2 regions of the Paenibacillus sp. Mc5Re-14 genome follow, and region 1 is predicted to be linked to the other one. Evidence: predicted binding sites of a transcription regulator. Region 1 holds the regulator's gene; the other holds the start of a gene.
What was found. The regulator CtsR, encoded in region 1, represses protease genes until heat stress. The targets are predictions, from matches to a motif close to ATGGTCAATAAAGGTCAAACA.

Region 1 (15,888 bases):
ACGACGAGGTAGATAGGTTGGGGGTGGAAGTGCAGTAATGCATGGAGCTGACCAATACTAATCGGTCGAGGGCTTATCCTAAGATAAGACGCAAGGAAGTTTCGGATCCAGTTTTCAGGGTGTAAGTTCAGTATATCATCAGCTCAAGTAGCTGAAGTTACACGAACAAACACACAGCATTTGGCGATGCTGATTCCTGAAAAAGAATTTACGGTGTAAATTCATGTTTGGTGGCGATAGCGGAGGGGTTCCACACGTACCCATCCCGAACACGACCGTTAAGCCCTCCAGCGCCGATGGTACTTGGACCGCAGGGTCCTGGGAGAGTAGGACGTTGCCAAGCAAAAGTGAAAAAGGATGATAACCTTAGCAGGTTATCATCCTTTTTTTATGTATTTTGTGGATGGACACCTGCTTCTAAGGTTGACAGAGAGAAGATGCTTTGCGACACTCTAAGTGCGTATTTTTTTAAAAGGTCCAAGTATACGAGCGAGGTGACGAAGTTATGAAGATCAGGCAATTACAACGTGAGGAATTTGAAGCAGCTATTGAATTATCCCAGTATGCTTTTCAGTTTACAATGCCCCCGGAGGATCTGGAGAAAGCTAAGAAGAAATTCAAACCAGAACAAACATGGGGAATCTTCGACGGGCACGAATTGAATGCTAAACTGACCTTGCTGCCGCTACAAGTATACATACATGGTCAGGTTTTTGATATGGGGGGCATTGCTGGTGTGGCAACGTGGCCGGAAAAGCGTCGCGGGGGTATGGTTTCACGTTTGTTGACGCATGCGCTTGAAGAGATGAAGACTGCAGGACAAAGCCTTTCTTTTCTGCATCCATTCTCATTTGCCTTTTATCGTAAATTTGGATGGGAAACATATACGGAGTACAAAAAGTACGTCATTCCAATTGATAAATTCCCTGCTAAACTTAAAACAGAAGGTATAGTCAAACGGGATATCAAAAATATTTCAGAATTGGACCAAGTGTATCAATCGTATGCTCCACGTTACAATGGTACGCTGGTACGAGATAAGGAATGGTGGCAGGAACGGATTTTAAATGAAAATTATCGAACTGTAGTATATTACACGGATGCAGGCAATCCTCAGGGATATGCACTATACAAAATAGAAGATAAACAGTTAAATTGTGATGAGTTGGTATATGAAAATGAGACGGCACGTCGGGCTTTGTGGACTTATTTTGCAAATCATGACTCAATGATAACCCAAGGTAAATTTATTTACGTTCCAGCAGATGACAACCTGCCCTTTTTACTCGATGATCCGCGAATTCAACAGGAAACGGTGCCTTATTTTATGGGGCGTATTGTGGATGCAGTTGCTTTTGTAGAGAGATACCCTTTTGAGCAGATTGGAGAAGAAACAAGTTTGACCTTACATCTGACAGATCGGTATGCCCCTTGGAATGAAGGAGTATGGAGATTAACAATTACTACGGAGGGGCAAGGACATCTGGCAAGAGTGGATACAAGCAATTTATCTGACAACGCCTTAGCAGCTGACTTGAAACTGGGGATTCAGTCATTAACAAGTTTAATGCTCGGCTACCAGCAAGCTGATAACCTGTCTAATTGGGGGCGTATTGAAGGAAGCAGTAAGTCTGTGGCTGCACTTAAACGTGTAATACCAATAAAACAAACGTTCTTATTGGATTTTTTCTGATAAAGGTCCAATTGGTTCTTCTTAATGTCCAACTTTTTTAACCAAATAGGATGTGGTTTATCATAATTACTCAAAGCTCTTTCCATAATGGGAAGAGTTTTTTGTAATATGGTATAAAACATAATTAGATTGCGAAAAATGGTATTGACCCCTTGGCAAAAATGAAATTTGTGCTATAATACGAATATAGTCAAAGAAAGTCAAAGTCAATTGGAATCAGTGTGATTCCACAGAAGTATTATGTTGTTGGATTGGCCATATATATCAATTTGACAGCAAAAAAGTAAAAAATAACGACATGATTTGCGTATAGTTAGGAGCTGCTTCTTATGTACAGAAGTGAAGTGTATGATTTATCGCAAATAAAGGTCACACTAGAAACGAAACGGTACAATTCCAATGGATGTACAACAGGCAATAGCCTGAATGCAGCTTAGATTCGTGACTATATCGTTTGGTTAAGTTCAATATACGGCGGACTCTGTGGAGCGTGAAATGTACTTGAATACTTGCGTTTCCGTTAGTGGAGGATGATGAAATGCGCAATGTTTCCGACATTATTGAACAATATTTGAAGAGCATGCTGCTGGAAAGTCCCCAAGGCTTAGTGGAGATTCAGCGCAATGATCTGGCTGACCGCTTTTCCTGCGTACCGTCGCAAATTAATTATGTAATTAGTACCCGGTTTACGCTGGAAAAAGGTTATGTGGTGGAAAGTAAACGCGGTGGTGGAGGCTACATTCGAATTCAGCGAATTCAATTACCTGCACAACATGCGATCCATACACACCTTCATCAGAGCATCGGGGAGGAAATTAGCCAATCGGCAGCAGAAGGATTGATTTATCAGTTAGAGGAAGCTCATTTTTTAAGCAAAAGGGAAGCTGGTCTAATGAAGGCTGCTTTATCAAGAGATACATTATTGCTAAAGCTTCCCTATCGTGACCAACTGCGAGCAAGATTGCTTAAGGCTATGCTGATCTCGTTGCTGGCGGCCAAATAGCTAGTATCCATTAACCAGTGAATAGAGATTTGCAATTCAGATGTAGGGATTTGTAAAAATCCTGACGTTGAAGGAGGTGCTTTTATGCTGTGCCAAGAATGTAATATGCGGCCGGCAACTTTGCATTTCACCAAAATTGTGAATGGCGAAAAGACAGAATTTCATATTTGTGAGACATGTGCGAAGGAAAAAGGGGAGATGATCCCTGGAACACCTAATGGCTTTTCGATTCATAGCTTGTTGTCGGGGATGTTGGATTTTGACTCCAGCACAAAGAGCCAGTCTTCAGGTCACACTGTTCCCCAAAATCTGCAATGCAAGGATTGCGGTATGACTTATACACAGTTTAGTAAGCTAGGACGTTTTGGATGTCCATCATGCTATCAATATTTTGATAGTCGTCTGGACCCTCTGTTCAAGCGTGTGCATGGTAGTACGAGTCATGTTGGGAAAGTTCCGGTCCGTACTGGAGGCCGATTAAAGGTTAAACGGCAAATTGATGATTTGAAAAAAGAGATGCAACAACACATTGTACAGGAAGAATTCGAATCAGCTGCTGAGCTTAGGGATCAAATCAGAAAGCTTGAAAAAGAAATGACTGAAGAGTAAAGTTTGTGAAGAGTAGGAGGGAATGCGTGATGCCCAATATCCGATTTACGGAAAAGCCGCTAAGTGATTGGATGCGTGGTGATGCTGCGGATTCGGAGATTGTCATTAGCAGCCGGGTAAGAATTGCGCGTAACTTGCAGCATCTGCCTTTTCCCATGCTTGCTACCAATCAGCAGTCGGAAGAAGTGCTTCAACGCTTAACGGATATCCTTCAGTATGATGATTTGCGTCGTTTTGGTACTTTTCATACCTTGAAAATATCCGAGTTGGATGAGATCGACAAGCAGGTACTGGTTGAGAAGCACTTAATTAGTCCTAATTTGGCGAACGAATCTCGCAACGGTGCTGTGTTGATTAGTGATGATGAATCAGTTAGTGTTATGATAAATGAAGAGGATCATCTGCGTATTCAGTGCTTATATCCGGGATGTCAGGTGAGAGAAGCCTGGGAACGTGCTATGGTCATTGATGATGCATTTGAAGCGCATGTTGATTATGCATTTGATGATCAGAGGGGGTTTCTGACCAGTTGTCCGACGAATGTCGGCACAGGTATGAGAGCTTCGGTGATGATGCATTTACCTGCATTGGTCATGACTCACCAAATCAATCGTATATTGTCCGCTGTTTCACAGGTCGGTCTTACAGTTCGCGGCATTTATGGTGAAGGCAGCGAAGCAGTTGGAAATTTGTTTCAGGTATCTAATCAGATTACCCTGGGACAAACCGAAGCGGAAATTATCGAGAATCTGCATGGCGTGGTGCTGCAAATTATAGAGCACGAACGTTCTGCCAGAGAACGATTGATGAATGAATCCATGCTGCGGATTACAGATCGGGTGATGCGTTCATTCGGTATTTTGTCATATGCAGCAGTTTTGGATTCCAAGGAGGCTGCACAGCGGCTGTCCGATGTACGTCTCGGTGTAGATTTAGGGATTTTGGAGCGTCCTTCCATTGCAGCGATGAATGAGCTTAATGTGATGACGCAACCTGGCTTTCTGCAAAAAAGCTTTGGGGATAAAATGAATACCGGTGAGCGCGATATGTACCGGGCGAAGCTGATCCGGCAAAAATTAGGCACAACCCTTTAATATATAGAATGATCTGAAATACACATTGTGGAGGTGCAGGATATATGATGTTTGGAAGATTTACGGAACGTGCACAGAAAGTGCTTGCCTTGGCCCAGGAAGAAGCTGTTCGATTGGGACACAACAACATTGGCACAGAGCACATTTTGCTAGGACTCATTCGTGAAGGCGAAGGAATAGCAGCGAAAGCCTTAATCGGTTTAGGGCTGGGACTGGAAAAAATCCAGGATGAAGTGGAAACACTGATTGGACGCGGTCAAGAGCAACCGACGAACATTGCCTATACTCCACGTGCCAAAAAAGTCATTGAGCTGTCTATGGATGAAGCACGTAAATTGGGTCATACCTATGTAGGTACCGAGCATATTTTGCTAGGTCTTATTCGTGAAGGTGAAGGCGTGGCAGCACGTGTTCTGAACAACCTGGGTATCAGTTTGAACAAAGCGCGTCAGCAAGTGCTTCAATTGCTCGGCAGCAGCGAGGCAGTTTCCAGCCATCACGGTGCTCCAGCTAATGTCAGCACGCCAACCCTGGATAGTCTGGCACGCGATCTGACGGCTTCTGCGAAGGAAAACAACTTGGACCCCGTTATTGGACGCAGCAAGGAAATTGAGCGTGTTATTCAAGTGCTCAGCCGCCGTACAAAGAACAATCCTGTTTTGATTGGTGAACCTGGGGTAGGTAAAACAGCGATTGCCGAAGGATTGGCACAAAAAATCATAGCGAATGAGATTCCTGAAACCTTGCGCGACAAACGCGTAATGACACTCGATATGGGCTCTGTAGTAGCAGGTACTAAGTATCGTGGTGAATTTGAGGATCGCTTGAAGAAGATTATGGACGAGATTCGTCAAGCCGGAAATATCGTACTGTTCATTGATGAGCTGCATACGCTGATTGGTGCTGGTGGAGCGGAAGGCGCAATTGATGCGTCCAACATCCTGAAACCTGCTCTGGCACGTGGCGAGCTGCAATGTATCGGTGCTACTACGCTGGATGAATATCGCAAATATATTGAGAAAGATGCTGCTTTGGAGCGTCGTTTCCAACCTATTACAGTGGATCAACCTTCTCCAGAAGAAGCAATCCAAATCTTGTATGGTCTGCGCGACCGTTACGAAGCGCATCACCGTGTAAAAATCACGGATGAGGCTATTGAAGCTGCAGTAAGATTGTCAGATCGTTATATTACTGATCGCTTCCTACCGGATAAGGCTATTGACCTTATTGATGAAGCAGGTTCCAAGGTAAGGCTGAATTCCTATACAGTACCGCCAAACCTGAAACAGCTGGAAAACCGTCTGGAAGATATCCGCAAGGAAAAAGATTCAGCGGTACAAAGTCAGGAGTTTGAAAAGGCAGCTGCGCTACGCGATACAGAGCAAAAGATTCGTGAAGAGCTGGATGTCACTAAAAACCAATGGAAAGAACAACAGGGGCGTACAGATTCCGAAGTTACACCAGAGGATATCGCTCAGGTTGTTGCCATCTGGACTGGTGTCCCAGTCAGCAAGCTAAAAGAAGAAGAAACACATCGTTTGCTGAATATGGAGCAACTGTTGCATGAACGGGTGATTGGGCAGGACGAAGCTGTTAAGGCAGTAAGCCGGGCGATTCGCCGGGCACGCGCCGGTCTGAAAGATCCGAAGCGTCCAATTGGCTCCTTTATTTTCCTCGGTCCAACTGGGGTTGGTAAAACAGAGCTGGCACGCGCCTTGGCTGAATCTATGTTTGGTGATGAAAATGCGGTTATCCGTATTGATATGTCCGAATATATGGAGAAGCACTCCACATCCCGTCTGGTAGGAGCGCCTCCAGGGTACGTTGGATATGAAGAAGGCGGTCAACTGACTGAGAAGGTACGTCGTAAGCCTTACTCTGTTGTGTTGCTGGATGAAATTGAAAAGGCACACCCAGAAGTATTCAATATTCTGCTGCAAGTGTTGGAGGATGGACGTCTGACGGATTCCAAAGGTCGTGTTGTTGACTTCCGTAACACACTCATCATCCTAACTTCCAACGTTGGTGCGCAGGCAATCAAACGTAACTCCACGCTTGGCTTTACAGCTGTTGTGGACGCTGGGGCGGATTACGATAACATGAAGGGCAAAGTGATGGATGAACTGAAGAAAAGTTTCCGTCCTGAGTTCTTGAACCGGATAGATGAAATTATCGTTTTCCATTCTCTCGAAGAAAAACATATTGCCGAAATTGTTTCACTCATGTCTGAGGAGCTGCGTAAGCGTCTGAATGAGTATGAGGTGGACTTTGAGTTGACAGACAAGGCTAAGAATTTCCTTGCTAAGGAAGGCTTCGATCCAGCGTATGGTGCGCGTCCATTGCGTCGTGCAATCCAGAAGCATATTGAAGATCGCCTGTCCGAGGAACTGTTGACTGGAAACATTTCTAAAGGCGACTCTCTCTACATTGATGAAGAGAACGGTGCATTGACAGTAACGAAAAAGGATAATGTATCCGCGAAGTCCTAAAGCAGTTTAGTAAATAAAACATTAGAAAAGGGTGTCTCGCAGGCTGGAAAGCTATTGCGAAGGCACCCTTTTTGTGTATTGAATACCTTGAAAGGGTAGGCTAAAAGCTTTGGGAAAGTTTGTGATACTGCTTTACGTCCGCCAAGCTTCAATGGTAAACTTTTATTGTTACAGCTCTTTCAGGTGCTGTGTGAAGAATAAATTTGACATCATCGTCGTCAAGAAGGAGCCAGGGAATAAAGTATGGCTAAAGTGAAAACTAAATTTTCCTGTACGGAATGTGGCTATGAATCGCCTAAATGGTACGGAAAATGCCCTGGATGCCAGGCATGGAATTCCATGGTCGAAGAAACGGAAAGCGTTGTAAAAACTCAAGGAATGGGATCTTCCCTTCTTACTCATAGCACAAAAGACAAACCGCTTCCTATTATTGAAGTGGAAAGTGGCAAAGAAACACGAATTTTGACGGGAATTGGTGAATTAAATCGTGTACTTGGTGGAGGTGTGGTGCCAGGTTCACTTGTTCTGGTGGGTGGTGATCCGGGGATCGGCAAGTCTACGCTTATGCTGCAAACCTCTAATGAGCTGGCTTTAACTGGTTTAAAGGTTCTGTACGTGTCTGGTGAGGAATCCGTCCGCCAAACAAAGCTACGTGCAGATCGCCTCGGTGCCTTGTCTCCCAGTCTGTACGTATTATGTGAGACGAATTTGGAGACGATTGAAGAAGCAGTGGACAGCTTGAAGCCAGAGTTTTTGGTCATCGACTCGATACAGACTGTATATTTACCTGAGGTGACAAGTGCGCCTGGTAGTGTAGCACAGGTGCGCGAGTGTACTTCACGATTTATGCGGATTGCCAAAGGATTAGGTATTGCTACAGTACTGGTAGGGCATGTGACCAAGGAAGGCGCTATTGCAGGTCCGCGTTTGTTGGAGCATATGGTCGATTGTGTACTTTATTTTGAAGGAGAGCGTCATCATACGTATCGGCTGTTGCGTGCGGTTAAGAATCGCTTTGGTTCTACAAATGAAATTGGTATTTTTGAAATGGCCGAAAGTGGTTTGCGTGAGGTGGCGAATCCTTCTGAACTTTTCTTGTCCGAACGGCCACTGGGGGTGGCAGGTTCCACCGTCGTTGCCAGTATGGAGGGAACCCGACCTGTATTGGTTGAACTGCAAGCACTAATTGCAGCTACACATTTTCCATCTCCACGCCGAATGGGTACGGGGATCGACCATCATCGGATGGGATTAATCATTGCCGTCCTAGAAAAGCGGATGGGCATGTTTTTGCAAAACCAGGACGCTTATCTCAACGTTGCTGGAGGCGTGAAGCTGGATGAACCAGCGGTGGATTTAGCTATAGCGGTGAGCATTGCTTCCAGCTTTAGGGATGCTCCTACCAAGCCGTACGATGTGATTTTTGGTGAAGTAGGACTGACAGGCGAGGTGCGGGCTGTATCCCGAGCAGAACAGCGTGTGCGAGAAGCGGAGAAGTTAGGTTTCAAACGGGTGATCATGCCCGAGAAAAGCTTAAAGGGCTGGACACATCCGAAAGGGATACAAATTATAGGAGTTGGAACGGTGGCAGATGCATTGGCAGCTGCATTAGATTAGGGGGCATTGAGAATGAAGGAAGCGAGCCAACTGGATAAAATGAACGATTTGCTGCGGCTTGTGGCACCGGGAACTCCCTTTCGCGACGGATTGGAAAACGTTTTGCGTGCCAAAACGGGTGCTCTTCTGGTCGTTGGCTATAGCCCGGAAGTAATGGAAGTCGTGGATGGCGGTTTCTCTATTAATTGTGATTTTTCACCGAACTATTTGTATGAGCTGGCTAAAATGGACGGCGCAATCATATTGAGCGAGGATTTAAAACGAATTTTATATGCCAATACGCAATTGATTCCTGACTCCTCCATTTCGTCCATAGAAACGGGGATTCGGCACCGGACGGCAGAACGAGTTGCGAAGCAGACTGGCAAACTGGTTGTGTCTATTTCCCAGCGTCGTAATATTATTACGTTGTATCAGGGGACTTTACGGTATGCGCTCAAGGAAATTGGGGTTATCTTAACGAAAGCTAATCAGGCCATTCAGACGCTGGAAAAATATAGATCCGTATTGGGGCAAGCCTCAACCAATTTAACTGCGTCTGAATTCGAAGAGTTGGTTACCATGCCAGAGGTCGTTAATGTCATTCAACGAATCGAAATGGTGCTCCGCATCAAAATGGAGATCAAACGATTTATTAACGAGCTCGGAAATGAGGGCAGGTTGATTAGCATGCAGATGGAGGAGCTTGTCAGCAATATCGAGGAAGAAGCTTGGTTGCTGTATAAGGATTATGCCAAAGACGACAGCGACGAGAAGATTCGTGAAATTATATTGGGACTCAAACGTTCTACGGACGACGAATTACTGGATGTGAATCATATTGTACGTTTATTAGGCTACCCTTCTTCAGCAGCGACATCAGAAGAATATATTGCTGCACGCGGATATCGGGTGCTGAATAAAATACCTCGTTTGCCAAATGTAATTATTCATAATCTGGTGGAACGATTTGGACGTTTTCCACATGTCATGACAGCAACGATTGAAGAACTGGATGAAGTGGATGGTATAGGAGAGGTTCGTGCGCGTACGATTAAAGAAGGGCTTAAACGTTTGCAGGAACAAGTTTTCATTGACAGACAAATGTAAATGTAATACAGTGAAAGGATTATAATGGAACAATTCATACATTGAGGTGAAGAGATGATTACCAAATCAATTCCGAACATGTGTACCTTGGGTAACTTGTTTCTCGGAATGATCGCCATTTTATTGGCCGTAGACGGAAAATACAGCCTTGCCGCTATTATGGTTATTGTCGCCATGTTGTTGGACGGACTGGATGGAAGGATGGCCCGGGCTCTGAATGCCCAGAGCGAATTCGGTAAAGAACTGGACTCCTTATCAGATATGATATCTTTTGGTGTTGCTCCCGCAGTTATTATGTACATGGTTGCTTTTCATGATGCGAATTCGGCTCTCGCTTGGACGGTTACAGCCATTTTTCCGATGTGCGGAGCATTGCGTTTGGCTCGTTTTAACGTACGTCCCGGTGTACCAGGTTATTTCACAGGTCTGCCCATTCCGGCAGCAGGTGGCGTATTAGCCACTTTGTCCTTATTCCATAACGAGATTTCTTTGTTATACATGTCGATTGCCATGTTGCTGGTCTCTTATTTGATGGTTAGCTCCATGAGATATCCGAATTTCAAAAAGGTCGGTCTTCCGAAAAAGGCGATCTGGATTGCTCCATGGGTCGTAATTGCAGCGGTGTTTCTGGCCGTTAAATTTCCTGATCAGCTGTCGAAGCTGATTTTTGTACCATTGGTGCTATATGCATTGTACGGTATGAAGCTGAACATTCGGAAGCTATCACGCAGACGTGGACGGGAACGAGATCGTTCTAATCAAGAAGAACAGGACGACCAATATCGTCATTCGCAACGTTAGTGTCAGACAAGAACTAGAAGAAGCATTTATTTCCTTGATTCATTCAGGGAGATAAATGCTTTTTTTATGCATAAAAAGTGAAAACACAGGGTTAGTTATGTGAGAAATGGATCATACTGGTAAGGGAAGTGCTATGTATCGAATAAATAGCAGACTATTGAAAAGAAAATAAAGGAGGTATAGAGACTCAATGTGGAGAAAGGCTATTTTAACTTTTACAGGATTGTGCGGCGCGTGGTTTGGCTATACGTTATACCAGCGGATAGGAGGCATCGTATCGTGGATGCCACAATGGTTGAGTGATGGTTCTTTACCAGGAATGGCTGTTTGGATGTTAGCGGGAGCAGTGCTATTTATGGCTGGCTGCTCATTCGCAGGGGCGTCCGTGGCGAATCGATTGCAGCAGGGTATTGAAGGCTTGGTACGAATTCCGATGAATGAGATGATGGCAGGTGTGATGGGGTTAGCAGTGGGGCTGATCCTTTCCTTGGCAGTTTACCCACTCTTTTCAGGATTGGGGGCACCTGGTCTACTTATCCAGACCGCGGTTACCTTGGTATGCGGATATGTGGGATTGATGGTAGGGCTAGAAAAACGGGACGAGCTGTCATCCTTTTGGAGTTCAGGTTTTTTTGGTCGGGGAGCGGATGTAGAAGAACGCAAGCTGGAGGAACATAAAATTTTGGACACCAGCGTCATTATAGATGGGCGTATTGCGGATATTTGCAAGACAGGTTTTATTGAAGGAACCATTGTGATTCCTGAATTTGTGTTGGAGGAGCTTCAGCATATCGCAGATTCTTCAGATTTACTTAAGCGTAATCGTGGACGGCGGGGTCTGGATATTTTGAATAAAATCCAAAAAGAGCTAGATGTGAATGTGCTCATTTATGAGGGGGATTTTGAGGAAATTTCAGAGGTCGACAGTAAGCTGGTTAAGCTTGCAAAGGTGTTGCAGGGTAAAGTTGTAACTAATGATTTTAACCTGAATAAAGTATGCGAACTTCAAGGTGTGTCTGTGCTGAACATTAATGATTTGGCGAATGCAGTGAAGCCTGTCGTACTGCCCGGTGAGGAGATTATGGTGCAGATTATCAAAGACGGCAAGGAGCATGGGCAGGGGGTAGCTTATCTGGATGATGGTACGATGATTGTTGTGGAGGGTGGACGTGACTATATTGGCTCTCTCATGGAAGTGCTGGTCACAAGTGTACTTCAGACCTCTGCGGGTCGCATGATCTTTGCTAAACCGAAATTATTGGAAAAAGCTCAATAAACGAGGTATGATGAAGTAGATGTGTTATCATACGGATCGTCCAAGTGCGATCAGGGCAGGAGTTATTTGAATGAACAATCAGGTAGGAGTCGTGATTGTGGCGGCCGGGCGCGGCTCCCGTATGGGAACGCAGGAGAGCAAGCAATTTCTGCTTTTGCGAGACAAGCCCATCTTCATACATACACTTGAAATATTCGCAGCAATGCCTGAAGTGGATGAAATGGTGATGGTTACTGGAGCTGGAGACGTGGAACGTTGCAGAGACTGGGTTCATCAATACAAGATTGGTAAAAATGTACGAGTGGTGGCTGGTGGCAGTGAACGCCAGCATTCGGTTTATCGCGGTTTGCGCCACTTGCAAACAGATTGGGTGATGGTGCATGATGGTGTGCGTCCACTGATTCAACCTGAGCTTGTACGTTCATGCCTGGAGGCTGCCCAGCGTACTGGTGCTTCTGTAGCGGCAGTACCTGTAAAGGATACAATCAAGCAAGTGAACGGGGATGGTATCATTACAGCAACGCCGGATCGCCGAAGTCTGTGGAGTATTCAAACGCCACAGACTTTTCGTCTTTCCGATCTGCTGCGGGCCTATGAGGAAGCGGAGCAGTCAGGATTTTTGGGGACAGATGATTCTATGCTGGTGGAGCTGCTAGGCATTCCAGTTACTGTCGTCCAAGGCAGCTATAAAAACATCAAAATTACTACGCCTGAGGATTTGGAGATGGCGGAGTTATGGGTAAAGACAGAGGGAGAGGATATCAAATGATCAGAATAGGGCAAGGATTTGACGTCCACCAGCTGGTGGAAGGAAGGCCATGCATCATCGGAGGCGTACATATTCCGTATGAAAAAGGTTTGCTAGGTCATTCCGATGCAGACGTGCTGCTGCATGCCATTAGCGATGCTATCCTGGGTGCGCTTGGCTTGGGAGACATCGGAAAGCATTTTCCGGATAACGACCCTGAATTTAAGGACGCAGATAGTCTTAAGCTACTGGAGCATGTGTGGGGGCTGGCTAAAGAGCGGGGATATCGATTGGGGAACATTGATTCTACGATTATTGCGCAGAAGCCCAAGATGGCATCGTACATCCCGCAGATGAATGAAATCATCGCCCGGGTGCTGGAAGCAGAGGAGTCGTCCCAGGTAAATGTTAAGGCGACAACGACGGAGCAACTCGGGTTTACCGGGCGAGGCGAGGGAATTGCGGCTCAATCGGTTGTCTGTCTAATCAAGTAAATGCTATCATCTTGAGTAATTCTATTTGGAGGAGATTATATGAGCACGGAAGTTCGTGTACGCTATGCACCAAGTCCTACAGGGCATCTGCATATTGGCAATGCCAGAACAGCATTATTTAATTATTTGTTTGCCCGCAATCAAGGCGGGAAATTTATTATTCGCATCGAAGACACAGATGTGAAACGCAATATTGAAGGTGGAGAAGAAAGCCAGCTTAAATATTTGAAATGGTTAGGCATGGACTGGGATGAAAGTATAGACGTGGGCGGCGAGTTTGGACCTTATCGCCAGACCGAACGCTTGGACATCTACAAAACATACTGGCAGGATTTGCTGGATCGTGGTCTGGCATACCGCTGTTATTGTACGGAAGAGGAGCTTGAACGCGAGCGTGAAGAACAGATGGAACGTGGGGAGACACCACGTTACTCAGGAAAACACCGTGATTTAACAGAAGAACAGTGCCAAGCATTTGAAGCCGAGGGCCGTGTACCAAGTATTCGTTTTCGCGTACCTGAAGATCGTGAATATACGTTTGATGATATTGTTAAAGGTCAAATTACGTTCAATTCCAAGGAAAGCGGCGATTTTGTTATCGTCAAAAAAGACGGTATTCCGACATATAACTTCGCCGTAGCGGTTGACGACTATTTGATGAAAATATCGCATGTACTACGGGGCGAAGATCATGTATCTAATACACCGCGGCAGTTGATGATTTTTGAAGCTCTCGGCTGGGAGCCTCCACGCTTTGGTCATATGACGCTGATCGTAGGCGAGGATCACAAAAAGCTCAGCAAACGAAATGAATCCATTATTCAGTTCATGGAGCAGTACGATAAGCTGGGCTATCTGCCGGAAGCTATATTCAACTTTATCGCACTGTTGGGCTGGTCTCCGGAAGGCGAGGAAGAGATCTATGATCGGGAACAACTGATTTCGATTTTCGATCCTAATCGTTTGTCCAAAAGCCCAGCTGTATTTGATACAAACAAGCTTGCTTATTTGAATAATCATTATATTAAAAAAGCTGATCCTGAGCGGATTGCGAGCATGGCCATTCCACATTTGCAGGCAGCAGGGCTGTTGCCGAATGAATTATCGACGGAACAACAGGATTGGGCTAAAGCTCTTGTCCGCTTATACCAAGAACAAATGACTTCAGCGTCTGATATTGTGGCGTTGTCTGAGTTGTTTTTCCGTTCGCATCTGGAGTTGGATGCTGATGCGGCGGCTGTTCTGGCCGAAGAGCAGGTTCCTGATGTACTTAGAGCCTTTGCAGGCAAGGTTGAAACGAGCGAGGAATTTACAGCTCCACAAATGGCCAAGCTGATCAAGGAAGTCCAAAAGGAAACTGGTTTTAAGGGGAAACAGCTGTTCATGCCGATTCGTGTGGCCCTTACAGGTCAAACTCATGGACGGGATCTGAACGAGACCATCTATTTACTTGGACGTGACAAGGTGTTGGATCGTCTTAAGGCACAAATTAAAGGCTGATATTTCTTGTCAATTTGTTGTCTTTTCGCTATAATGACTCCATTGATATGGATTGATACTTACGTGTAAAGGCTGCGAACAGGAGAAGTACACTGCATAAGGGCATCTACCAGAGAGGACGGTCGAGGGGAAACCCCAGGCTGAGAACCGTCTAGATGACCTGCGGAGGAAATGCGCCTGGGAGCCGTGCGCCCGAACCCTCGTTAGCCTACAATGCTAATGCGGCAAGGGCTTGCCGATTCGTTCCCGTTACAGGACGCCAAAGACGGACTTTTCTGCTTTTTTTGTAGCAGATATGTTCGAAGCAGAGTGGGACCACGTATATGCGTCTCTGCAGCCTAGGCTGCGGAGGCGCTTTTTCATTTTTATCAGATTTAGACTCGCTGTAGATTGAAAATTGTCGAAGCGTGCTAGTGACTACGAAAATTGGCGAAATCTGAAGTGTGATGCGGCGAGGATATGGAGGGAAGAGGAGGGCGACATGTTCAGGCATTTCAAATCCGATATTCAAACTGTTTTGGATAATGATCCGGCCGCCCGGAGTAAGCTGGAAGTCATTTTTACGTATTCTGGCGTTCATGCCCTTTGGGCACACCGAATCGCACATTGGTTTTATTTGCGAAAGTGGTGTACTCTAGCCCGTGTTATATCCCAGGTATCGAGGTTTATGACAGGAATTGAAATTCATCCTGGCGCTCGTATCGGAGATCGGCTGTTCATTGATCACGGCATGGGTGTTGTCATTGGCGAAACCTGTGAAATTGGCGACGATGTCGTGTTATATCAGGGGGTTACTCTTGGAGGGACTGGAAAAGAGAAAGGGAAGCGCCACCCCACCATTGGGAATAATGTCGTTATAGGCTCGGGTGCGAAAATATTGGGTTCATTTACGATTGGGGCGCAATCCAACATTGGCTCCAACTCGGTTGTGCTAAAAGAAGTTCCGCCAAACAGTACGGTAGTGGGCATCCCAGGGCGAGTGGTCAGACAGGATGGCAGACGTCCAGATCGACTTAGTCACCAGTTGCCTGATCCGGTCGTCGATTCTATACGGTCTCTTCAAATGGAAATAGAACGATTGCGAGCAGAATTGTCTGATTTGAAGGAGGAGCAATCTGCTCAGAAACATCAGGTGACCCAAGAGAATAAATTACAAGGATAATTTTCATGAGGGAGGAACATAACGATGTCGCTTCAAATTTATAATACAATGACGAGGAGCCGGGAGCCTTTTGTGCCACTGGAGCCTGGAAAGGTTAAAATGTATGTATGTGGTCCTACAGTGTATGATTACATTCATATTGGTAATGCACGGCCTGTAATTGTGTTTGATGTGGTACGCAGCTACTTGGAGTATGTGGGCTATGATGTAAACTATGTGGTGAATTTTACGGATGTCGATGACAAGTTGATCCGCAAAGCTCGGGAACTTAATATGGAGGTTCCGGCAGTTGCTGAGAAGTTTATTGCTGCCT
Region 2 (15,888 bases), 890 kb from region 1:
AGGTGCGTCCGCCAAATACCTCGGCATTCCAGGTGAGCAGGACAATGTAGGTCGCGGAGTTAGCACATGCGCAACTTGCGACGGCTTCTTTTTCCGTGGGAAAAAGATTATCGTGGTCGGCGGTGGCGATTCAGCCATGGAGGAAGCGAGCTTCTTGACCCGTTTTGCTTCCAGTGTAACCTTGGTCCATCGTCGTGACGAATTGCGGGCATCTAAAATTATGCAAGACCGCGCACGCGAAAATGAAAAAGTACATTGGGCATTAAACCGGACTCCTCTGGAAGTTGTGACGGGAGAAACTGGCTTAAAGGGCCTGAAAGTACACAATAATGAGACCAACCAGGATGAGCTAATAGAGGCAGATGGCGTGTTCGTGGCGATTGGGCATACACCGAATACAGGCTTTCTGAACGGACAGATCCATACCGATGAACACGGCTATATTGAAGTGAAGCCAGGCACGACGGAAACGAATATCCCGGGTGTTTTTGCCTGTGGGGACGTTCAGGATAACCGTTATCGACAAGCCATTACGGCTGCGGGAACGGGCTGTATGGCGGCTATGGATTGCGAGAAGTATCTTGAAGGCAGCGCTGTCCACGACTGGAGCGAAACACTGGATCAATAAAGGGTGTCTATAATACACAAAGTGGCTAATGTGAGGGGCTAATGGCCCTCTGTTAAGCTCCGTTGTTTGTTCAGGAAGAGAAAGCCTGGTGCATTTGCACAGGCTTTCTCCTTTTTATGATTATAGTATTTATAAATGTTCAGCGGAGCTGAACAATTCTTTAATCGCAAGGAAAATTTCCGTTAAGCGTGGTCTGGCTTCCTTGAAAGTACGTCAATAGACGTTTTTCTTATGGAGGCATGAGGTTAAAAGTTCAGCTAATCGTACATTTTTCAACAGGCAAGTGTCCTTGACCGTAACGGGGGCTTCAATTATAGTTGGAACGTAGGATTACTATTATGAGGCAGGAATTTTAAGCTATATTTCATACCAGATTTTTAAGTAAACATAAAAGGTGGCTTGGAACATGTCTGAAAGTATCTATGTAGGTGTCGATTTGGGCGGTACCGCGATTAAAGTCGGCATTTGTAATGAAAACGGACAGCTTTTGCACACATATGAGGGACCAACCGAAACCGATAAAGGTGTAGACGTTGTCATTGGTAATATCGAAAAATATGTGCGGCACATTGTTGAGGAATCTCCTTATGAGTGGGATCAACTAAAGGGTGTCGGTGCAGGCGTTGCAGGTTTTACGAATGTTCGTGATGGTATTATTGTCCTCGCTCCTAATATTGGCTTTCGTGACGTACCGATCCGTGCGCTCCTAGAGAACCGGATTGGCAAGCCTGTGAAAATAGACAATGATGCGAATGTTGCTGCGCTGGGTGAGGCTTGGGCTGGTGCAGGCAAAGGCATTGAAAACTGCGTATGCTATACCCTGGGAACAGGCGTAGGTGGCGGTATTATTATAAACGGTAAAATATATCAAGGTTCTTCGGGCATGGCTGGGGAAATTGGCCATATCAGCGTCGTGCCTGATCTGGAGGCTATTCAGTGTGGATGCGGCAAAATAGGTTGCTTGGAAACTGTATCTTCCGCAACAGGCATCATTCGTATGGCCAAGGATGCTGTGGAACGTGGCGACCGGACCTCTCTGGCGCTGGAAGATCACATTGCTGCTAAGGAAGTATTCGATGCTGCTAAAGCCGGGGATGAAGTCGCGCTGCGTATCGTGAACCGGGCTGCCTTTTATTTGGGGAAATCGATGGCAGCTGTTGCCGCTGTGCTCAATCCAGAATTGTTTATTATAGGCGGCGGTGTTTCTAAAGCAGGCGACTTTTTGTTTGAAGAGATGCGTCGCGTATACGCCAAGCTGGCACCTGAACCGCTTCAAAAAGGTGTATATATCGTACCAGCGGTGTTAGGGAATGACGCGGGTATCGTAGGGGCTGCAGGGTTGCTGCTACGCTCCTAATCCACAGGTTGATGATAGGGGTACTGGCATAGAGCGAAGAAGCAAAAGGAGAGGGAAGTCCATATGACAGACAATCTAAAAAATGCTGCGCCGTGGGCAACGCTCATTATTATTACGGGGATGTCAGGCGCAGGGAAGACCATTGCGGTGCAGAGCCTTGAAGACTTGGGCTTCTTCTGCGTTGATAATTTACCCCCTGTGCTGATTCCCAAATTTGCCGAGTTGATTGAGCAGTCTAACGGTAAAATAGGCAAAGTGGCTCTTGTCATTGATTTACGCGGACGAGAATTTTTCACCGCCTTGTCGGAATCGCTTAATTATATTAAAGATCATTTTACGATTCATTGTGAAATTTTATTCTTGAATGCGAATGACGGTGTTCTCGTACAGCGGTACAAAGAAAGCCGTCGACGGCATCCGCTTGCTCCAGATGGTATGCCTTTGGATGGGATTCGTTTGGAGCGTAAGATGTTGGAGGAACTCAAAAGCTCCGCTACACAGGTTATTGATACAAGTACGATGAAGCCTGCAACCTTAAAGGCGAGGATTATTTCGAGATTTTCTCATCTGGAGAGCAGTATGCTGTCCGTGAATATTACTTCTTTTGGCTTCAAATATGGTATTCCCATTGATGCCGATCTTGTATTCGATGTGCGCTTCCTGCCTAATCCCCACTATGTGGACCAGCTACGTCCACACACGGGACAGGATAGCGATGTATATGATTATGTCATGAAGTGGCCGGAGACTCAGGCGTTCCTGACCAAGTTGCTGGATATGTTGCACTTTTTGATTCCGCAGTATCGCAAAGAAGGTAAAAGCCAGGTCATTATCGGTATTGGCTGTACTGGAGGTAAGCATCGTTCAGTTGCAATATCGGAGTATTTAGGAAAAATGCTGGGTGCCAGCGAGACAGAATCCGTTTCTGTTTCGCATCGGGATGCTGATCGGGACCGGCATTAATGAGGTGAAATCATGAAAGAGACCGGATCACAACGGGAGCGCCCACGTATTGTTGTTATGGGCGGCGGAACCGGCTTGTCCGTCATGCTGCGGGGCTTGAAGCAAAAGCCGCTGGATATTACGGCTATTGTTACAGTCGCTGACGATGGCGGAAGCTCCGGGATATTGCGCAGTGAGCTGCAGATGCCCCCTCCAGGGGATATCCGCAATGTGCTGACTGCCTTGGCTGACGTGGAACCAGTCATGTCAGATATGCTAAAATACCGTTTCGGTGCTGGATCAGGGTTGTCAGGCCATAGCTTGGGGAATTTGATCTTAGCAGCGATGACTGATATATCGGGGGATTTTGTAACGGCGGTGCGTGAGCTTAGCCGTGTATTTGCTGTCCGAGGGCGCGTACTGCCGGCGGCTGAAGAAGGCGTTGTGCTCAGCGCCGAGATGGAGGATGGCACGGTGATCACCGGGGAGTCCAAAATCCCAGAAGCGGGCGGACGAATCAAACGTGTTTTTCTTGAACCGACTCACGTGGAGCCGTTGCCTGAGGCTGTGGAAGCCATTAATGAAGCCGATGCGATTCTGATTGGTCCCGGCAGTCTATATACCAGCATTTTACCGAATTTGCTTGTACCGAAACTTGCTGAGGCTGTGGTGAAATCAGATGCTATCAAAATATTTGTCTGCAACGTGATGACCCAGCCGGGGGAAACCGATGGCTATACAGTGGGAGATCACCTGCAAGCGATCTATGAGCATGTAGGGCATCATCTGTTCGACTATGTCATTGTAAATAACGGAGAAATTCCACCCCAAGTACAGGAAATGTATGCCGAGCAGGGAGCTAAGCCTGTTCAAGTAGACATGGGCGAGCTGGCTGATCGAGGATATAAAGTAGTGGCAGATACGTTAGTTCTGTTCCGCACGTATTTACGGCATGACGCCGACAAACTGAGCCAGCATATTTACCAATTGGTACAAAACTGGATGTTAAGAAGGAGGTGAGTCCCTTGTCCTTTGCGGCACAAACGAAAAAAGAGCTTACGATGATTGAAAGCCAGCCCTGCTGTGAAAAAGCGGAACTGTCTGCGCTCATACGTATGCTCGGATCCGTACAACTGTCGAATAAAAGGGTGATATTGGACGTGTCCACAGAAAATGCCGCGATTGCAAGGCGGATTTACTCCTTGATCAAAAAGCATTTTCAACTTCACATCGAACTGCTTGTACGGAAAAAAATGCGCTTGAAAAAAAATAATGTGTATATTGTCCGTATTCCTAATGGTGTACAAGAGCTGCTAAAGGAGCTTTATATTGTCTCAGAAGGTTTCTTGTTCACTGACGGGATTAATCGGGATATCATTCGGAAAAACTGTTGTAAGCGGGCTTATCTGCGGGGTGCCTTTATGGCAGGTGGCTCTGTAAATAATCCAGAGGGATCGTCTTACCACCTTGAAATTTCTTCGATGTATGAGGAGCATTGTCAGGCGCTAGTTGACCTTGCTAATGAGTTTCATCTCAATGCCCGCTGTATTGAGCGAAAAAAAGGCTTTATCCTTTACATCAAGGAAGGCGAGAAGATCATTGAGCTGCTCAGTATCATTGGGGCGCACCAAGCCTTGTTCAAATTTGAAGATGTACGTATCATGCGCGATATGCGCAATTCCGTAAACCGTATTGTTAATTGCGAAACAGCTAATTTGAACAAGACGATCGGAGCTGCTGTCCGGCAAATTGAGAATATTAAGTTGCTGGAGAGGGAAGTTGGTTTGGAGACCTTGCCAGATAAACTGCGTGAAGTGGCAGAAATTCGGCTCGCTCATCCCGATTTGAATTTGAAAGAAGTCGGGGAAATGCTCAAAGGGGTCGTGAGTAAATCGGGTGTAAATCATCGACTTCGCAAAATTGATGAGATGGCTGACAAAATCAGGGGGGAAAACGGCCTGATTCCGTAAAAGAGGGTCTGTGGGGCTTTTAGAACCGGTTTTTTTAGTTTTTTTTCTAGTGTCTGTCCCGGGTTAATGTTATAATGTGATAAATAAAATGGAGTAAATAGCGTCCAGATTTATTTGATGAGGGGGTAAGCTGACATGTCAAAACATCCAGTAGTCGTACGCTTGAAAACAGGACTGCACGCCAGACCTGCTGCGTTGTTCGTACAGGAAGCGAATAAATATTCATCTGAAATTTTTGTGGAAAAAGAAGACAAAAAGGTTAATGCCAAGAGCATCATGGGTATTATGAGCCTCGCCATCAGTACAGGTACTGAAATCAATATTAGTGCTGAAGGTGCGGACGCCGAACAGGCTGTAAACGCTTTAGTAAGTCTGGTTAGTAAGGTAGAGCTGGAAAATCAATAAACGAACATTTGCTTTGTGATATGATGTATGCTCTTAGTGAAAGCCCCCTCGGGGGCTTTTTTTTGTATCCAGAAAAAAATATTCAACCAGCCCCACCATTAAGCTATTTGTGTATATTTATTTGAATATAGCGACCGCGTTAAGTCCAAGCTACAAATAATTAAAACCCCTGGGCAATGCTCTGTTTCGGAAATTTATACCGCTTGACTGCAACCTTTTCCCGTTTTTTCCGTCTGGAAGGTACAAACATTTTCAAGAAAGAGGCTGACTACAATGAGAGTTTGGACAAAAACAGTAAGCACAGCAATTCTTGCAGGAGCATTATTAGCTGGAGGAGTAGCAGGAGGGCTGTGGACGGGAGCTGATCGCGCTTATGCAGCAACGGCGACGACGGCGAATGGTGTGATTAACGTGAGCGGAAGTGGCGAAATAATGGCTAAGCCAGATATCGCTTATCTCTCTATTGGTGTGCAATCGGAAGGAAACACCGCTGCTTCTGCTCAAAAAGCCAATGCTGCGAAAATAAACAAGGTTACACAGCTGTTAAAAGAAAAATGGAGCATTAGTGCAGACGATATTCAGACAAGCCAGTTCTCTGTACAGCCTAACTATACCTATAACGAGAAAGAAGGACAAAAGCTCAAAGGCTACATGGCCAACCATACACTTTCAGTGAAATACCGCAATTTGGACAAAATTGGTCAACTGTTGGATGAGGCTACAAACTCCGGTGCAAACAACGTAGATAATATACAGTTTTCCGTAGAGAATCCTTCCGCTTATGAGGAAGCGGCCATTGCAAAGGCGTTGGATAATGCTCAATCCAAAGCCAATGCTGTAGCAAAATCAGCTAAACGCGGTTTAGGAGCTCTGGTGAATGTTACAGTAGATGGCGGGGAAGCTCAGGTTTTCACACAACGTGAGAATGCCATGTCCAAAGCGCTCATGGATATGAGTGGCGGAACAGAGATACAGTCGGGTCAAGTAACGGTGAAAGTCCAAGTGTCTGCCCAATATGAGATGAACTAGTATAGACCATTAAGCGGAGCCGCAAGCGCCTGCAACATTGCAGGATGACTTGTTGGCTTCTTTTGTCTATTGAAACCGTTTTGTAATGAGTCTGTCATAGCTAATGGCTGTTAGGTGTACAGATTGAAATCAAGGAGTGTACAGATTGTAAACTACATACAATAGGGTATAGATATAATAAGAAAAGTGATCAAAACACATAGATTATACAGATTTGCAATAGGAGGAATACTTACGATGAACAAACATACAAAAAAATGGGGCTCAGCATTGCTGGCAGCGGGAATTTTAGCAGGGGTTGCGGTTATTCCCGTTTCCTATATTGGGGCAGCATCGACCAAACAGCAGCAAGCGACAACACAGCAACCAGGGATCGCCATCCAATGGAATGGTAAAACGTTGGCCGCTAAAGGTATTCAAGTGAACGGGAACACCATGATTCCAGTGGCAGCACTGCGTGACAGCTTGGGAATTCCGGTGAGCTATGACACCAAAGAAGGGACATATACAGTGGGGAGTGGGTACAACAAGCTCTATATCGTGGTCTCCTCCTCGGATGCCTATGTCAATGTGAACGGAATCAACACGCGCAGCATGGATGCCAAAATGATCGCCGGGAAGCTGTACATTCCTATGAGTCTGCTGAAAGACTATCTGGGTATCGATGCTCAGTGGAATGCAGCTCAGAAAACCGTAACATTGAGTAAAAGCCAGCTAAATCCAATCACAATTGCATCTCAGACGCTTCCAGCTTCGAGCAATGCAAAGGTATCTTATAAGATTAAGTATCCACAAATCAGCGGCAGCCAGCTGAATCCTGAGGCTCAACAGACCATTAATAATGTGCTAAAAAAGCATGCAGAGACAGTATTGGCAGCAGGCAAAAAGATGGTGGCAGAGGGAGAGGTTACAGCAGAAAGACCGTATGATTTCGAGAATGATTTTGCAATTGCCTATAACAAGGACGGTATTCTAAGTGTGATTATGCAGGACTACTCGTATACAGGTGGCGCACATGGCATGACGGCGCGTAAAGGATACACGTTCTCGCTCGCTGATGGCAAGCTGCTGCAATTGTCTGACGTATTGAAGGCAAATCCGAACTATAAAAAATTTTTGAATGCTGATTTGAAGAAAAAAATTGATGCGCTCCAGGCTGGCGAAGGTTTTGAAAAATTTAAAGAGTTGGCCGCAGATCAGAATTTTTATGTGACCAATAGTGGAGTAACCATCGTGTTTGATTTGTATGATTATGCCCCATACGCGTATGGAATTCCGGAGTTTACTTACTCGTTCGCTCAACTGCTACCTCAGGGCGGAAAGCCTTTTGCGGGACAAAATCAATAATTTGGATGACCTATATTTTTAAAAAATAGCAAATCAAAAAGGCTGCCTACTGGATACAAAAATCCGAGGCAGCCTTTCTATTTACCAGCTATTCAGAAGTAAACCACTTTTCTTATACACCTTCTGGAGAGGAGCTAGTTAACACTTTATCAATAATACCGTATTCTTTGGCATCATCAGCGGACATGAAATAGTCACGGTCTGTGTCTTTTTCGATGCGTTCCAGTGGTTGACCTGTGCGATCTGCGAGAATGCGGTTCAATTTGTCACGCATTTTCAGAATGCGACGGGCGCGAATTTCGATATCCGTTGCCTGTCCTTGTGCACCGCCCAGTGGTTGGTGAATCATAATTTCACTGTTTGGCAAGGCAAAACGTTTGCCTTTGGCACCTGCATTCAGCAAGAAAGCACCCATGGAAGCAGCCATACCTACACAAATGGTAGATACGTCAGGTTTAATGTATTGCATCGTATCGAAAATGGCCATACCAGCTGTGATGGAACCGCCAGGACTGTTAATATACAAGTGAATGTCTTTTTCAGGATCTTCAGCAGCCAAAAACAGCATTTGTGCAATAATTGAGTTGGCTACAACGTCATTGACGTCCGAGCCCAACAAAATAATGCGATCCTTCAACAGTCTGGAATAAATGTCATAGGCGCGTTCGCCGCGGTTACTTTGTTCTACTACCATAGGAACATAGCTCACGTCAAAAAACCTCCCTTAAATATCGTTAGTGGATTTGGTGGATATGCCGATTACACATCCCTATTTATAAACTGTTACCGTATTAACCACATGATAAACAATTTCAAACAAAAAGTCAAAGAAAGTCAAACTATTGATTAAAAAAAGAGCGCTCAGCGCTCTTTTTGGTTAAAAACATTATATGGAACATTTAGCCAATCATATAAAACGACGCGCCCGCGAGGAATCGAACCTCGATCTCAGGCTCCGGAGGCCTACGTCATATCCGTTGGACCACGGGCGCACAGATGAACATTACAAGCAACTAACTAATTAATTTGGAAACAAAGATGATTATATGATATACGGCATTGAATTGCAAGCTTTTATTACGTGCGCATATTCACATAAAAAGTTGAGAAATATAGGTTCAGATAGACTTGCATGTGAAGCAAATATTGGGTAAGATATACGTGGGACTTAAAAAGTTATCCCGGGACATTTTAAGACCAGTTAGAGATATAGCATAGAGACAGAACTTAGAAGTGTGCGGGAGTGGAAAGCATGCGAAAGATATTAGAAATACAGAAGCAGCTTCTGCCCGACCTCATGGATGTTTTGAAAAAAAGGTACACGATCCTGCATCAGATTATGCTGTCCGAAGTTATTGGACGCAGAACACTGGCAGCTTCACTGGATATGACCGAGCGCGTACTGCGCGCTGAGACTGATCTCCTTAAAGCGCAAGGGCTAATTGAGATTGAGAGTGTGGGCATGAAGGTGAGCAAAGCAGGACTGGATCTGCTGGAACAGCTGGAGCCGATTGCGAACAACTTGTTCGGCCTGTCCCAATTGGAGGATCAGATTCGTCAAGCCTACGGTTTGAGGAAGGTGGTTGTCGTTCCAGGGGATTCGGATGCTTCACCGTTAGCGAAGCAGGAACTGGGCCGTGCTGGCGCAAAGGCGCTGCTGAGTGTTATGGATGACGAGGACGTGGTCGCTGTAACAGGTGGCACGACGATTGCAGATGTGGCGGAACAACTGACATTACCTGCTAACGGCCCGCTTAAAGGCGGATGGTTTGTACCGGCACGCGGGGGTTTGGGAGAGAGCATGGAAATGCAGGCAAATACAATTGCTTCCACGATGGCTCGCAAGGTCGGCGCTCAATACCGTCTGCTCCATGTACCGGATTTGCTCAGCAATCATGCTTACAACTCCTTGCTTGAGGATACGAATATTCAGGATATATTGAGCCTGATTCGAGAGAGTCGTATTATCATTCACGGGATAGGCAACGCCATAGCAATGGCCCACAGACGCAAGCTTGACCCTGAAACCTTTGCCCAGATCAGCAATGAGGGCGCGGTCGCCGAATCGTTTGGTTATTATTTTAACGAAGACGGCGTCGTTGTTCACAGAATGCTGACGCTTGGACTCCGTTTGGAGGACATCAGGCGCACGGAGACGGTGTTAGGTGTGGCTGGAGGCAAGAGCAAGGCGGCTGCTATTCATGCGGTATTGCGTTTCGGACAGGAAGACATTCTTGTCACCGACGAAGGCGCTGCTGCCGAGATTGTAAGCCGTTATTTAAGAGATTGATAAGGTTTTTTAATTGTGTTGTCTTGACGGGCTTTCGGGTCTGTCTTGAATATATAAAACTAAACTAAACGAACTTTGGGAGGAACTCACTCATGACAGTTAAAGTTGGTATTAACGGTTTCGGACGTATTGGACGCCTTGCTTTCCGCCGTATTCAAGACGTAGAAGGTATTGAAGTAGTAGCAATTAACGACTTGACAGATTCCAAAATGCTGGCGCATCTGTTGAAATATGATACAACACAAGGTACTTTCCAAGGGGAAGTAGAAGTACATGATGGTTTCTTCAAAGTAAACGGTAAAGAAGTTAAAGTTTTGGCTAACCGTAACCCAGAAGAATTGCCTTGGGGAGACCTGGGTGTAGACATCGTTCTGGAATGCACAGGTTTCTTCACAACTAAAGAAGCTGCTGAGAAACATTTGAAAGGCGGCGCTAAAAAGGTTGTTATCTCCGCTCCAGCTACTGGCGACATGAAAACTGTCGTTTACAACGTAAACCATGAAATTCTGGACGGATCTGAAACTGTAATTTCCGGTGCTTCTTGCACAACTAACTGCCTGGCTCCTATGGCTAAAACATTGCAAGACAAATTTGGTATCGTTGAAGGCTTGATGACTACAATTCACGCTTACACTGGCGACCAAAACACTTTGGATGCTCCACATGCTAAAGGTGACTTCCGTCGTGCTCGCGCAGCAGCTGAAAACATCATCCCTAACACTACTGGTGCTGCTAAAGCAATCGGTCTGGTTATCCCTGAGCTGAAAGGTAAATTGGATGGCGCAGCTCAACGTGTTCCAGTACCAACAGGTTCCCTGACTGAGCTGGTAACAGTTCTGGAGAAAAACGTAACTGCTGAAGAAATCAACGCAGCGATGAAAGAAGCTTCCGATCCTGAAACTTACGGATACACTGAAGATCAAATCGTTTCTTCTGACATCAAAGGTCTGACTTTCGGATCCCTGTTTGATGCAACTCAAACTAAAGTTCTGACTGTTGGCGACAAACAACTGGTTAAAACTGTAGCTTGGTACGACAACGAAATGTCCTACACTGCACAATTGATCCGTACTTTGGAATACTTCGCTAAATTGGCTAAATAAGAATTTCCTTATCGAGCAACATCATAGAGCGGAAACAGGTGTTATTGTTTCCGCTCTTTATATATCAAAATGTGCCTTAAATTCCTGTTTCGTAAAATTATAAGGGTGCGGAGGAATATGGAGATGAACAAAAAGAGCGTACGTGATATAGAACTGAATGGAAAACGGGTGTTTGTTCGTGTAGATTTTAACGTTCCGGTTGAAGATGGTAAAATTACAGATGACAAGCGTATTCGCGAAACCTTGCCAACCATTAACTACCTGATTGAAAAAGGTGCAAAAGTTATTTTGGCGAGTCACTTTGGACGTCCAAAGGGTCAAGTCGTTGAATCCATGCGTCTGACTGCTGCTGGTGTACGTTTGTCCGAACTGCTGAAAAAGCCAGTTGTTAAAGTGGACGAAGCAGTTGGTGAAGCTGTTAAAGCGAAAGTGGCTGAACTGCAAAACGGCGATGTGCTATTGCTTGAAAATGTACGCTTCTACCCAGGAGAAGAGAAAAATGATCCTGAACTGGCTAAGCAATTTGCTGAACTGGCTGACATTTTCGTGAATGATGCTTTTGGTGCAGCACACCGTGCTCATGCTTCTACAGAAGGTATCGCGCATTTCCTTCCGGCTGTTTCCGGCTTGCTGATGGAAAAAGAGTTGTCTGTTATTGGTAAAGCTTTGTCGAATCCAGATCGTCCTTTTACAGCCATTATTGGTGGTTCCAAAGTAAAAGACAAAATCGACGTAATCGACAACCTGCTGAACATTGCAGATAACGTAATTATTGGCGGCGGTTTGACTTATACATTCTTCAAAGCTCAAGGTCATGAAGTGGGTCAATCTTTGCTGGATGAATCCAAACTGGACGTAGCTCTTGGATTTATTGAAAAAGCGAAGAAGCTTGGCAAAAACTTCTACCTTCCTGTGGATATCGTTATCTCTGACGATTTCAGTGCTACAGCGAACACGAACATTGTGGACATCGACGGCATTCCTGCAGATTGGGAAGGCGTGGATATCGGACCGAAAACTCGTAAAATTTATGCAGATGTTATCAAAAACTCCAAATTGGTTGTTTGGAATGGACCAATGGGTGTATTTGAAATCGAGCCTTTCGCTGGCGGTACTCGTGAAGTAGCGGAAGCTTGTGCTACAACAGAAGCATACACCATCATTGGTGGCGGTGATTCTGCGGCTGCGGCTGAAAAATTCCACTTGGCTGACAAAATGGATCACATCTCCACTGGCGGCGGCGCATCCCTGGAATTCATGGAAGGGAAAGCACTTCCGGGTGTTGTTGCACTTAACGATAAATAATCAAACGCATTACGCGTAATAAAGGCTTTAGGGCACCTAATAGTTAGGAGTTGAAACCATTGAGAACACCGATTATCGCGGGTAACTGGAAGATGTTCAAAACCGTACCAGAAGCTAAAACCTTCATCGAAGAGATCAAAGGTAAAGCAGAGGTTGCAGGAGTGGAGAGCGTTATATGTGCTCCATTTACAAATCTTCCTGCTCTGGTTGAAGCAGTAAAAGGCACATCTATTAAAATCGGCGCACAAAACCTGCACTTTGCAGAAGATGGCGCATTTACAGGTGAAATCAGCGGCGGAATGCTTAAAGATCTGGGCGTAGACTACGTTGTGATCGGACACTCCGAGCGTCGTGAGTATTTCAACGAAACAGACGAAACGGTGAACAAAAAGGTTCATGCAGCATTCCGTCATGGCCTGACACCAATTGTATGTGTAGGCGAAAAGCTGGAAGACCGTGAAGCAGGTCAAACCAAAGAAGTTGTAAAAGTGCAAACTGTAGCAGCTTTTGCTGGTCTGGCTAAAGATCAAGCAGCACAAGTCGTAGTTGCTTATGAGCCAATCTGGGCCATCGGAACAGGCAAATCCTCTACTTCGCAGGATGCGAATGAAGTGATTTCCTACATCCGTAGTCTGATTAAAGAGCTGTATGATGAAAATACAGCAAATGCTGTACGTATTCAGTACGGTGGTAGTGTAAAACCTGAAAATGTTACTGAGTACCTGGGTCAAAGCGATATCGACGGCGCGCTCGTGGGCGGTGCCAGTCTTCAACCGGCGTCGTACATCGCGCTTGTTGAGGGGGCGAAGTAAGATGACAGCACCAAAACCGGTAGCTTTAATTATTATGGACGGATTCGGACTGCGTGACACTGTGGAAGGCAATGCGGTTGCACAGGCCAACAAACCGAATTACGACCGGTATTTAAAACAGTATCCACATACCACGTTGACGGCTTCTGGTGAAGCGGTGGGTCTGCCGGAAGGACAAATGGGTAACTCCGAAGTAGGTCACTTGAACATCGGCGCAGGTCGAATTGTATATCAAGATTTGACTCGTATTTCGAAGTCCATCCGTGAAGGCGAGTTCTTCGACAATGAAACATTGGTTAAAGCCGTGCAACATGCGAAGAAGAACAACACTAAACTTCACCTGTACGGACTTCTGTCCGACGGTGGTGTGCATAGTCATATCAGCCATCTGTTCGCTATGCTGGATCTGGCTAAAAAAGAAGGTTTAACTGAAGTGTACATTCATGCTTTTATGGATGGACGTGACGTTATGCCTGATAGCGGCGTAGGCTTTATGCAACAACTGGTCGCTAAAATTCAGGAAGTAGGCATTGGCCAAATTGCAACCGTACAAGGGCGCTATTATGCAATGGACCGCGACAAACGTTGGGAACGTGTTGAGAAGTCTTACCGTGCAATCGTATACGGTGAAGGTCCTCAATATACCGATCCACTTGAAGCATTGAAGGAATCGTATGAAAAGTCAGTGTTCGATGAATTCGTGGAGCCAACTGTTATTGTGAAGGCTGATGGAAGCCCTGTAGGGCTGGTCGAAAGCAATGACTCTGTCGTATTCCTGAATTTCCGTCCTGACCGTGCGATTCAATTGTCTCAAGTATTTACCAATGAAGATTTCCGTGGTTTTGACCGTGGGCCAAAATGGCCTAAGGATCTGCACTTTGTTTGCCTGACCTTGTTCAGTGAAACGGTTGGAGGCTTTGTTGCCTATGAACCGAAAAACCTGGACAACACGTTTGGCGAGGTGCTGGTACAAAACAACAAAAAGCAATTGCGTATTGCTGAGACAGAAAAGTATCCGCACGTTACTTTCTTTTTCAGTGGCGGACGCGATGTGGAGCTTCCTGGCGAAACTCGTATTTTGATCAACTCGCCTAAAGTGGCTACATATGATCTGCAGCCTGAAATGAGTGCGTATGAAGTAGCGGATGCTGCTGTTAAGGAAATCGAAGCTGACAAGCATGATGCGATTATCCTGAACTTTGCCAATCCGGATATGGTTGGACACTCCGGTATGCTGGAACCAACAATTAAGGCAGTAGAGACGACGGATGAATGTGTTGGACGTGTTGTAGATGCAGTTAAAGCCAAAGGTGGCGTGGTAATTATCATCGCTGACCATGGTAACGCGGATATGGAAATTGATGAGCAGGGACGTCCGTTCACAGCTCACACAACGAATCCGGTTCCGTTCATTTTGACTGACGAAAATATCGTTCTGCGTGAGCATGGAATTCTGGCTGACGTAGCTCCAACGCTTCTGGATTTGATGCAACTTCCGCAACCTGCGGAAATGACAGGAAAATCTATGATTGCATCCCGCAAGTAAGCTTGATTTAATAAGTATAGGCTTGACCAATAAATTATGAATTACAAAGGAGATTAAGTACAAATGACTATTATTTCTGACGTGTACGCTCGCGAAGTCCTCGACTCCCGTGGTAACCCTACGGTTGAAGTTGAAGTATATCTGGAATCCGGTGCGATTGGTCGCGCTATCGTTCCTTCTGGTGCATCCACAGGCGCTCACGAAGCTGTAGAGCTTCGCGATAACGACAAATCCCGTTACCTGGGTAAAGGCGTTCTGCAAGCTGTTAAAAACGTGAACGAAATTATTGCTCCTGAAGTAATCGGCTTGGATGCTGTGAACCAAGTAGAAATCGATACATTGATGATCAAATTGGACGGTACTCCAAACAAAGGTAAACTGGGTGCGAATGCAATTCTGGCTGTATCCATGGCTGTAGCTCGCGCTGCTGCTGAAGCTCTGGGCTTGCCACTGTACACTTACCTGGGCGGATTCAACGCTAAACAATTGCCAGTACCAATGATGAACATCGTTAACGGTGGTGCTCATGCCGACAACAACGTTGACGTACAAGAATTCATGGTTCTGCCTGTAGGCGCTCCTACATTCAAAGAAGCTCTGCGTGTTGGCGCAGAAATCTTCCACAACCTGAAATCCGTACTGAATTCCAAAGGTTTGAACACAGCTGTTGGTGATGAAGGTGGTTTTGCTCCTAACTTCAAATCCAACGAAGAAGCTCTGTCCACTATTATCGAAGCGATCGAAAAAGCTGGTTACAAACCAGGCGTTGACGTATTCCTCGGTATGGACGTTGCTTCCACTGAGTTCTTCAAAGATGGAAAATACACTTTGGAAGGCGAAGGCAAATCCTTCACTTCTGCTGAGTTCGTTGACCTGCTTGCTTCTTGGGTTGATAAATACCCAATCATCACTATTGAAGATGGTTGCTCCGAAGATGACTGGGAAGGTTGGAAATTGCTCACTGAAAAACTGGGCAACAAAATCCAATTGGTTGGTGACGACCTGTTCGTAACTAACACAGAGCGTCTGGCTAAAGGTATCGATGAAAACATCGGTAACTCTATCCTGATCAAAGTAAACCAAATCGGTACGCTGACTGAAACATTCGATGCTATCGAATTGGCTAAACGTGCAGGATACACAGCTGTAATCTC

Region 2: a site for CtsR is predicted at 8,499-8,519, ahead of clpP (ATP-dependent Clp endopeptidase proteolytic subunit ClpP). Genes of this name have one in related genera too.

What each region holds. Positions count from the first base shown of each region.
Region 1 is NZ_CVPD01000001.1:3,165,661-3,181,548, forward strand. Features, by position in the region: rRNA gene BN1546_RS14310 (23S ribosomal RNA) at 1-81, shown strand, start outside; rRNA gene rrf (5S ribosomal RNA) at 227-343, shown strand; gene eis (GNAT family N-acetyltransferase) at 506-1,693, shown strand; gene BN1546_RS14325 (CtsR family transcriptional regulator) at 2,232-2,696, shown strand; gene BN1546_RS14330 (UvrB/UvrC motif-containing protein) at 2,781-3,305, shown strand; gene BN1546_RS14335 (protein arginine kinase) at 3,335-4,399, shown strand; gene clpC (ATP-dependent protease ATP-binding subunit ClpC) at 4,444-6,888, shown strand; gene radA (DNA repair protein RadA) at 7,132-8,505, shown strand; gene disA (DNA integrity scanning diadenylate cyclase DisA) at 8,518-9,594, shown strand; partial or broken gene pssA (CDP-diacylglycerol--serine O-phosphatidyltransferase) at 9,649-10,395, shown strand; gene BN1546_RS14360 (PIN/TRAM domain-containing protein) at 10,586-11,671, shown strand; gene ispD (2-C-methyl-D-erythritol 4-phosphate cytidylyltransferase) at 11,742-12,440, shown strand; gene ispF (2-C-methyl-D-erythritol 2,4-cyclodiphosphate synthase) at 12,437-12,913, shown strand; gene gltX (glutamate--tRNA ligase) at 12,953-14,413, shown strand; gene cysE (serine O-acetyltransferase) at 14,895-15,575, shown strand; gene cysS (cysteine--tRNA ligase) at 15,600-15,888, shown strand, end outside.
Region 2 is NZ_CVPD01000001.1:2,272,297-2,288,184, reverse strand. Features, by position in the region: gene trxB (thioredoxin-disulfide reductase) at 1-628, shown strand, start outside; gene BN1546_RS10405 (ROK family glucokinase) at 1,035-1,985, shown strand; gene rapZ (RNase adapter RapZ) at 2,049-2,948, shown strand; gene yvcK (gluconeogenesis factor YvcK family protein) at 2,961-3,947, shown strand; gene whiA (DNA-binding protein WhiA) at 3,953-4,897, shown strand; gene BN1546_RS10385 (HPr family phosphocarrier protein) at 5,033-5,302, shown strand; gene BN1546_RS10380 (SIMPL domain-containing protein) at 5,576-6,331, shown strand; gene BN1546_RS10375 (PdaC/SigV domain-containing protein) at 6,569-7,678, shown strand; gene clpP (ATP-dependent Clp endopeptidase proteolytic subunit ClpP) at 7,791-8,387, opposite strand; tRNA gene BN1546_RS10365 (tRNA-Arg) at 8,599-8,670, opposite strand; gene BN1546_RS10360 (sugar-binding transcriptional regulator) at 8,931-9,968, shown strand; gene gap (type I glyceraldehyde-3-phosphate dehydrogenase) at 10,061-11,071, shown strand; gene pgk (phosphoglycerate kinase) at 11,195-12,376, shown strand; gene tpiA (triose-phosphate isomerase) at 12,436-13,188, shown strand; gene gpmI (2,3-bisphosphoglycerate-independent phosphoglycerate mutase) at 13,190-14,734, shown strand; gene eno (phosphopyruvate hydratase) at 14,798-15,888, shown strand, end outside.